2 regions of the Peribacillus sp. NPDC056705 genome follow, and region 1 is predicted to be linked to the other one. Evidence: riboswitches for the same ligand, from Rfam matches in the RefSeq annotation. Region 1 holds a riboswitch; the other holds the start of a gene.

Region 1 (4,074 bases):
TAGTAATTGCACATCGTTTATCGACCATTCATGATGCGGATCAAATTATCGTTCTGGAAAAAGGGCAGGTTCATGAAAAAGGAACACATGAAGAATTATTGCTAAACAACGGCAGATACAAGCAACTCCATGACTTACAGTTCCCTCAACTTAAAGCGATATCAAATTCCTAGCTACTTCTTAGAGGGCAAAAATGCACAGGAAGCCTTCCTGTGCATTTTTGCTTTCATTTGAAATCATAACTTTCCAAAACCCGGTTCGCAATGAGCTGATACCCTTTTTCATTCGGATGTAACTTATCACTGAAATACTCTGTTTTCTTTTTACCTTCAAAAAGATCATTTGTAGGAATGAATAACATCCTTTTATCTTTATCCGCTATTCCCTTTATTGACAGGTTATAATCACGAATGAGCTTTTCAAGTTTTTGATTGTCTTTTATTGGGTTATATAGTCCTACTACCAGAATATCCGCCTTTTCGTTTGCCTCTATCAAGGTTGATGTAATCTTTTTGAGATGGTTGATATACTCCCGTTTTCCCTCAATGATTTTTCGGTCACTAATTTTCTCCAAGTTCCCTCCGTTACTATTGATCAAGTCATTCGTTCCAATAAAAACGATGAAAGTATCGGCTTCATCAAGTTTCGTTTTAATGCGGTAATCATCAAGCTGTTTCATCACCCCATCCGTTTCCTGGCCTTTTATACCGTAATTCCAAAAACTCACTTTTTGTTCCGATTGCGGATTATTCAATTCATCCTCAAGGCCTTCTATATATCCTTCCCCATCCTTATCCCCTTTTCCATAGGTTAATGAATCTCCAAAAGCCATCACCCTTTGCACATCTTCTGACTCCGAGGCCTGAAATTCATACGCAGCAAAACATATAACGAGTACTATAATCAATAAACCTGCCAATTTTTTCATTTGATTCTCCTCTTGTCTCTTTACTAGAAGTATTTATTTTTTTACATACCCAAAAAATCTACAGTCTTAACATAAAAAAATTGTCAGATAAAGATTCAAGAGTGTATGATAATATAAAACTTTCAATGGATTGGGTGTCATTCACCGTCCCTTAAACAAAATACGGGATTACCCTTCATTCTGGAGATTGAATAAATGATAGTTAGGAGTTTAAATCATGGAAGAGCTCATAGCGTTTAGAGAGGCAGGACTATCCGATCTACCCAGAATTGTTGAAATATATAATTCAACAATTGCTTCAAGAATGGTCACGGCAGATACGGAGCCTGTATCCGTCCAATCGAGGGTTAAATGGTTTGAGGAACATCATTCAGAAAGTAGACCGCTATTTATCATTACTATAGAAGGGAAAACTGCTGGATGGATGAGCTTTCAATCCTTCTATGGCCGACCGGCATATAATTCCACTGCCGAAATCAGCATTTATATAGATGATTATTTCCGGGGAAAAGGAATCGGACAAACTTCGATTCAAAAGGCAATTGAATGGAGTCCAAAATTAGGTGTTAAGACTCTATTGGGTTTCATTTTCGCCCACAATACACCAAGCCTTAAGCTTTTTTCCAAATTCGGATTTGAAGAATGGGCACATTTACCTCAAGTTGCCGAGTTGGATGGGATTGAGCGGGATTTGCTCATTCTTGGTAAACGTGTCGATATGTAATATCATTCTTTAGAGCTATTGCCTTGAGCAGTAGCTTTTTCATATTAATCGAGTGCGAATTGGCTAATTTAAAAATACCTATATGCTTTCTGGAGGTAAAAATGTTCACAATCTCTTTTACTTGTTAACGCATTTAATAGCGTATCCAATTCTTGACTGGCTTGAACAGTTAGCAGACTTGATAAGCCGTAAATTGCTGCCAAGTTAATCATTTCTTTTCTTTTCTCTTCTATTTTTTCTATAGTTACCTTAAGGCAAGGCATTATATAGCCACCTCCCATTTATTCAATTTTTTTACACTTTCATCATAATGAATCTACTAGTTAAAATCAACTATTTTTCGGAAATTAAATGTGTTATTTTAAAGGGTAAATGTGACAAAATGACTATTAATCCTGTAATTATGTATATTTTGTGTCATTTTCTATTAAACGCAAAAAAGCATCCACTAGTGTAGACTGTGAATGCTTACATCATATCTCTTATCCAAGAACCCAAACTATAGTCCATCGTTTACTATGTCATCCATTCAGAAGGTGACTCGGTATTTGGTTTATTTATAACAATCTTATATTCATCTTCAAGTACTTTTAATGGGGCATCATAAAGGTGCCTTTCATCAGAGGTTTTGTATACTCCATTGGCCAATAACTCTTCAATAAGCTTTGCCTTCCTCTGTTCGATCCTCTTAAATAATTCTGCCATGTAAATGGCTCCTTTCCTAGTCATCCTAGAGCCTGCTTCTAGTTAGCTAAACTTTATCAACTTGTTTTATTTTCACCAAATTATATATACCTTTTCTATTATGTCACTAAACGTTATTTCCCAAAAATAAAAGCCCCTTCTAATTCAAGAAGAGGCTGACAGTGTCCGTACGGCTCTTCTTATCTTCCAAGCATATGCTTGTTGGATTTAGCACAGTTCCCAAAACGGGTCCGCTGCCGAGGTTTCTTTGGGCCAAGTCCCTCCACCTCTCTGGATAAGAAATCGATATATAAATGATGTAGACATGATTTTATCCTAATAACCATCAAAAGTCAATTACCTGGTTCTCCCTTTTTTCCTGGACATAAAATGGTCCCTCTTTTAAATGCAGGTTGCATTTTCTTGTCTTTCTGATATGATGTCAGTAATTACATACAATTCACACCACTAGGGGAGTCTTTTTTTAAGACTGAGATGGAATTAGTTCCGGACCCTTTGAACCTGAACCGGCTCATACCGGCGGAGGGAAGTGGATGATATCGTCCATTTTCAGACTATATCCATCTACCCCGTTCCGTATTCAGGAACGGGGTTTTTTCATGAACAAAGGGATCCATTCTAAAGGAGGATGAACAATGGAGAATGTTAAATTAGAAACATTCAGTGATAGACTACATGCACGGTCAAAAGAGATTTGGAAAAGGAACCATTCACATCCCTTCGTCCAGGCAATTGGAAATGGTACGCTTCCTGAAAAGAAATTTGCCTATTACCTGAAGCAGGACTATATCTATCTCATGGATTATTCCAAGCTCTTTGCTTTAGGTGTAATCAAAGCTCATAACATCGAAACCATGGCAAAGTTTGCGAGTATTTTAAATGAAACCCTTCAAGTGGAAATGGATATTCATCGGCATTATGCTTCCGAATTCGGGATCACTTCCAAGGAATTGGAAGATACAGAACCTACTCCAACGACTTTAGCCTATACAGGCTATATGCTAAATGCAGCTCAGCATGGGACTTTGGCAGACTTGATCGCCTGTCTCCTGCCCTGCGCTTGGGATTATTATGAAATCGGTTTGCTACTGAAAGAACAAAATGGAGCAGCATTGGAAAACAATCGCTACGCAGATTGGATAAGGTCCTATTCATCTCCTGAATTCGGGGAAGCACATAAATGGCTGATCGCTTTGTTGGAAGAATTGACGGAAGGCATGCCAGAAAAGGAACTTCTTAGATTAGAAAAGCACTTTTTGGTTACTTCCCGATATGAATATTTATTTTGGGATATGGTTCATAATGAGCAAGATTGGCCGCTGTAGATGATGAATCCTGTCAAGAAACTGACGTTGACTGCCATGATCACGGCTATTACGACGCTGACCAGTTCATTTATTTTCATTCCTGCAGGATTTGCAAAGGTCTTTCCTATTCAGCATCTGGCAAATGTCCTGACGGCCGTTCTATTGGGGCCAGCTTATGCAGTGACACAAGCTTTTTTAGTTTCCATCATTAGAAACATGTCTGGTACCGGTTCAATTTTCGCCTTTCCCGGTAGCATGATCGGTGCACTTTTGGCTGCCATCATTTACCGAAAAACACAAAGCTTAAAATTTGCCTGTTTAGGGGAAGTGATCGGGACCGGTATTCTCGGTTCCCTAGCTTGTTATCCACTTGCCCTCCTCCTATTGGGGGAAAAAGCTGCGCTCTTTGG
Region 2 (4,074 bases), on a different contig from region 1:
AGCGATCATGGAAAGTGCACGGATTGCAAAAGAGAATGATTTGATGGTGCACATCCACGTATCGGAAACGGATTTTGAAATCCTCGACATCCAAAAGCGTTACGGATCCCGTCCTGTCGAGCACCTTCGCCGTCTAGGTCTGTTCGATCAGCCTACCGTGATGGCACATGGTGTGGTTCTCAATGATGAAGAGCGGGCGATACTGAAACAGCATGATGTTCGCGTTGCCCACAATCCAATCAGTAACCTGAAGCTCGGATCTGGAATTGCCGATGTCGTCAGCCTTCTTGATGCAGGCATTAAAGTGGGAGTAGCAACAGATGGCGTCGCCTCCAATAACAACTTCGATATGTTCGAAGAAATGAGGACAGCTGCATTACTGCAAAAAGGAATCTATAAGGATGCCACTAAATTCTCTGCCCAAACAGCACTAGCCATGGCCACAAGAATGGGAGCAGAAGCGATAGGCATGAGCCATACAGGATCACTGGAAGCTGGTAAAAAAGCAGATTTCATCACCATTTACCCATATGACAAAGAACACCTGCAGCCGCTGAGTGAAGCCTATTCGCACCTGCTTTATGCAGCACGCGGAAATGATGTTTGTGATGTGTATATCGATGGCAAAATGGTCGTGAAAGAAAGACATTGCTTAACGATCGATGAAGAAAAAGTAATCGCCGAAACGAATCGCCTGCAAGGTACACTATCACGTTAACCTGGTGGGAAAACAAACGGATGCACAGAAAAAGGAGCTGCCATTTGCAGCTCCTTCTTTTTATGGACCCAATGATGAAGATGTGGGAGGACCAGTAAGGAATAGTTCGCAGCGAATGGCCGTCAAAAAGGAATGACCGCTAGTAATGTAGAATAAATTGTAACTAACACTCTGAAATCCGTCCTGAGTCCAGTTTCTTGGAAATATGGAAACAAAGTAGGTATGGCAAAAATGGTTAAATACAAAAAATGCTGCTGACCGCAAAATATTAACCAACTGGATAAAAAATCTTTGCCACAATGGATCATGAATTTCACCAATAGCTGAAAAAGGAGGACAAGATGAATGGATAGTGAATCTTCATTATTAAAAGAGCATTTGTATCAGCTAGAGGAGAAATTGTTAAAATCTGAAGTCCGTAAATCACCAGAAGAGCTTTCATTATTATTGAAAGATGATTTCTTTGAGTTCGGCAGTTCGGGTAACATATGGTCTAAAAACGATTTTTTGGGACAAGAGGGAGCCGGATCGGTGAAGAGGACAATAAGTCAATTTGATATGCATCCATTGTCTGAGGATACCGTTTTAACGACGTACCGGATTTTTGATGAAGATAAAGTGGAACATACCTTAAGGAGTTCAATCTGGAAATGTACGAATGGAAGATGGCAAATGTTTTTTCATCAAGGCACGAAAACGAAAGGGCCCCGCTAGGCCTATTATTTATGAATAAGAATTATCATAAAAATGCGTAAGTAAAATGAGATTTGCTTGTTTAAAAAAATATTTCAATAAAATGATTGGGGTGGGTGAATCTGATCTTTCGTACCATTGATACCGATAAAGATAAAGAGATTATCATTAAATTTAGGAAAGATTCCTATGTTGTAAGTTTTGGATCTGAAGATGGTTTTGGAGATGAGAATACATATCTGCAACGAATGAAAGAACGGGTCCGGAAATTTCCGGATGACAGGTGATCATTGAAAAGGACCAAGAACCGATTGGCCAGATGGAACTTCAAATTCGGGAGTATGAAGGAACAGAGATTGGCTATGTGAATCTTTTTTATCTTATTCCCGATTACCGCAGTAAAGGCCTTGGCAAGGAATTGGTTCGCTATGCAGAAAACTTTTTCAGGCAATTTAACGTCTCCGAATATCATTTAAGGGTTTCTCCGGATAATGGAAGGGCGATTCGTTTATATACGAATTCAGGCATGAAGAAGATAAGCGAAGAAAATGAAAAATACCTTGTATGGAGAATGAGCAAATCGATTTAAAGTTATATTGATATAATTAAAATCTATCAATTCACTATACTATAAAAATATTTAGCGTGATGAAAAATATGGTTGACTTTAGAGAAATTAGAATATATAGTGAAGGACATAATTAAATATAACGTTAATTCTTATCAAGAGATGTGGAGGGACTTGGCCCTATGATACCTCGGCAGCGGGTTTTTACTTTTGTAAAAATACTGTGCTAATTCCAACGGACGAAAGTTTGAAAGATAAGAAGGAGCTTTTCTTAGATAATTAATTTAAGAGTTTACTCTTTTTTTATGTCTAAAAGAGGCCTCTTCTGTCTGATGACGGAAGAGGCCTCTTTTGTTTATTCAAAATGTATATGGTTATTTGGAGAATTGGTGCAATTACTCGTAAGTTTGGCAGATTTACTCGTGAGTTTCACGCATTTACTCGTGAATTCCGCGCATTTACTCGTGAATTCCGCGCATTTACTCGTGAATTCCGCGCATTTACTCGTGAATTCCAAAAATTTAACCCTATCATTATGAAACTTGGCAAAGCTCTTCTCTAGATAATGAATTCGTACAAATAAACAGCATGGGGGGAGATTGGATGATTGAGTTTCAACATGTCAAAAAGGTTTATCAAACAAAGAAACAGACTGTCGAGGCTTTGAAGGGCATCAATTTGACAGTGGAAAAGGGGGATATATTCGGTGTAGTCGGTTATAGCGGGGCCGGGAAGAGTACGTTGATCAGGTTGGTCAATTTGCTTGAACATCCTTCAGATGGTTCGGTGATTGTTGGGGGCAAGGATTTAACCAAATTGAACCCGAAGGAATTGCGGGCAGAAAAGAAAAAAATCGGGATGATTTTTCAGCATTTTAATTTGCTGAACTCAAAGACCGTTTTTGATAATATCGCCATGCCGCTGATTTTATCGGGAACCCCTGGTAAAGAAATCAAAAAGCGGGTAGGAGAGCTGTTGGAGTTCGTTGGCTTATCGAGCAAAGCAAAGAGTTATCCGGAACAATTATCCGGCGGCCAAAAGCAGCGGATCGGCATTGCGAGAGCATTGGCTACCAATCCATCGATCTTATTGTGTGATGAGGCTACCTCGGCATTGGATCCACAAACAACGAGTGCTGTTCTGCAGCTCTTAAAGAAAATCAATAAAGAATACAATATCACCATTCTGCTAATCACTCATGAGATGTCTGTCATTAGGGAAATTTGCAATAAGGTAGCGGTCATGGAGGGCGGATGTGTCGTTGAACAAGGTTCGGTTTTCGAAGTTTTTGCGAAGCCGCAAACGGATATTGCAAAAAACTTCGTGAGAACGGTCATACATGACGAAATCCCACAAAGTTTCCTAAAAAGCATAGGGTCCCATATCCCGATTATTTGGAAAATTAATTTTATTGGAACTACTTCGGGTACTCCTTTACTTTCAACGATCTCGAAGAAATATGATGTTCATTTAAGTGTTTTATCAGCCAATATTTCTGAAATTCAGGAAACGCCTTTCGGGAATTTGATCATCGAAGTGACCGGGAACAAAAATGAGGTGGAAAAGGCTTATCAATATATTAAAGACGAGGGGATTCTCGTCCAGGAGGTGCAGATTTAATGGTTAATACGCTTTGGGGAATGGAAATAACGGCAGATCAGCTGTCGACAGCTTTCGGTGACACACTTTATATGGTAGCCATCTCATTGGTATTTTCCGGATTGATTGGGCTTCCGCTCGGTATCCTGCTTGTCATTACAAGAAAGGGTCACATCCTGGAGAATAAATGGGTCTTTAATGTATTGAACCCGATCATCAATATATTGCGGTCGGTTCCTTTCATCATCTTGCTTGTAGCACTTATTCCGTTTACAAGAATGATTGTAGGCAGTGCAATCGGAACGAATGCGGCCATTGTTCCGTTAATCTTTTACGCGGCCCCTTATATTGCCCGGCTTGTGGAGAACTCCCTGTTGGAAGTGGACAAAGGGATCATCGAGGCAGCTCAGGCGATGGGGGCGACGACATGGCAAATCATTTACCGCTTTTTGATTCCCGAGGGACTTAGTTCATTGATCCTTACATTTACAACAGC

What was found. Region 1 has a riboswitch for S-adenosylmethionine ahead of ACFRAK_RS06615 (Fur-regulated basic protein FbpA). Riboswitches for the same ligand answer to the same signal wherever they lie in the genome.
Region 2: it holds a riboswitch for S-adenosylmethionine, as region 1 does, so the genes downstream of both, ACFRAK_RS21315 (methionine ABC transporter ATP-binding protein) here and ACFRAK_RS06615 (Fur-regulated basic protein FbpA) in region 1, are expected to answer to the same signal.

Annotation. Positions count from the first base shown of each region.
Region 1 is NZ_JBHTYI010000003.1:391,147-395,220, forward strand. It holds gene ACFRAK_RS06595 (ABC transporter ATP-binding protein) at 1-173, shown strand, start outside; gene ACFRAK_RS06600 (GDSL-type esterase/lipase family protein) at 227-928, opposite strand; gene ACFRAK_RS06605 (GNAT family N-acetyltransferase) at 1,146-1,652, shown strand; gene ACFRAK_RS06610 (aspartyl-phosphate phosphatase Spo0E family protein) at 1,721-1,915, opposite strand; gene ACFRAK_RS06615 (Fur-regulated basic protein FbpA) at 2,169-2,357, opposite strand; SAM riboswitch class I at 2,534-2,638, opposite strand; TPP riboswitch at 2,797-2,902, shown strand; gene tenA (thiaminase II) at 2,993-3,682, shown strand; gene thiW (energy coupling factor transporter S component ThiW) at 3,686-4,074, shown strand, end outside.
Region 2 is NZ_JBHTYI010000025.1:7,890-11,963, forward strand. It holds gene ACFRAK_RS21295 (amidohydrolase family protein) at 1-718, shown strand, start outside; gene ACFRAK_RS21300 (nuclear transport factor 2 family protein) at 1,064-1,432, shown strand; gene ACFRAK_RS21305 (hypothetical protein) at 1,528-1,698, shown strand; gene ACFRAK_RS21310 (GNAT family N-acetyltransferase) at 1,695-2,000, shown strand; SAM riboswitch class I at 2,129-2,240, shown strand; gene ACFRAK_RS21315 (methionine ABC transporter ATP-binding protein) at 2,583-3,599, shown strand; gene ACFRAK_RS21320 (methionine ABC transporter permease) at 3,620-4,074, shown strand, end outside.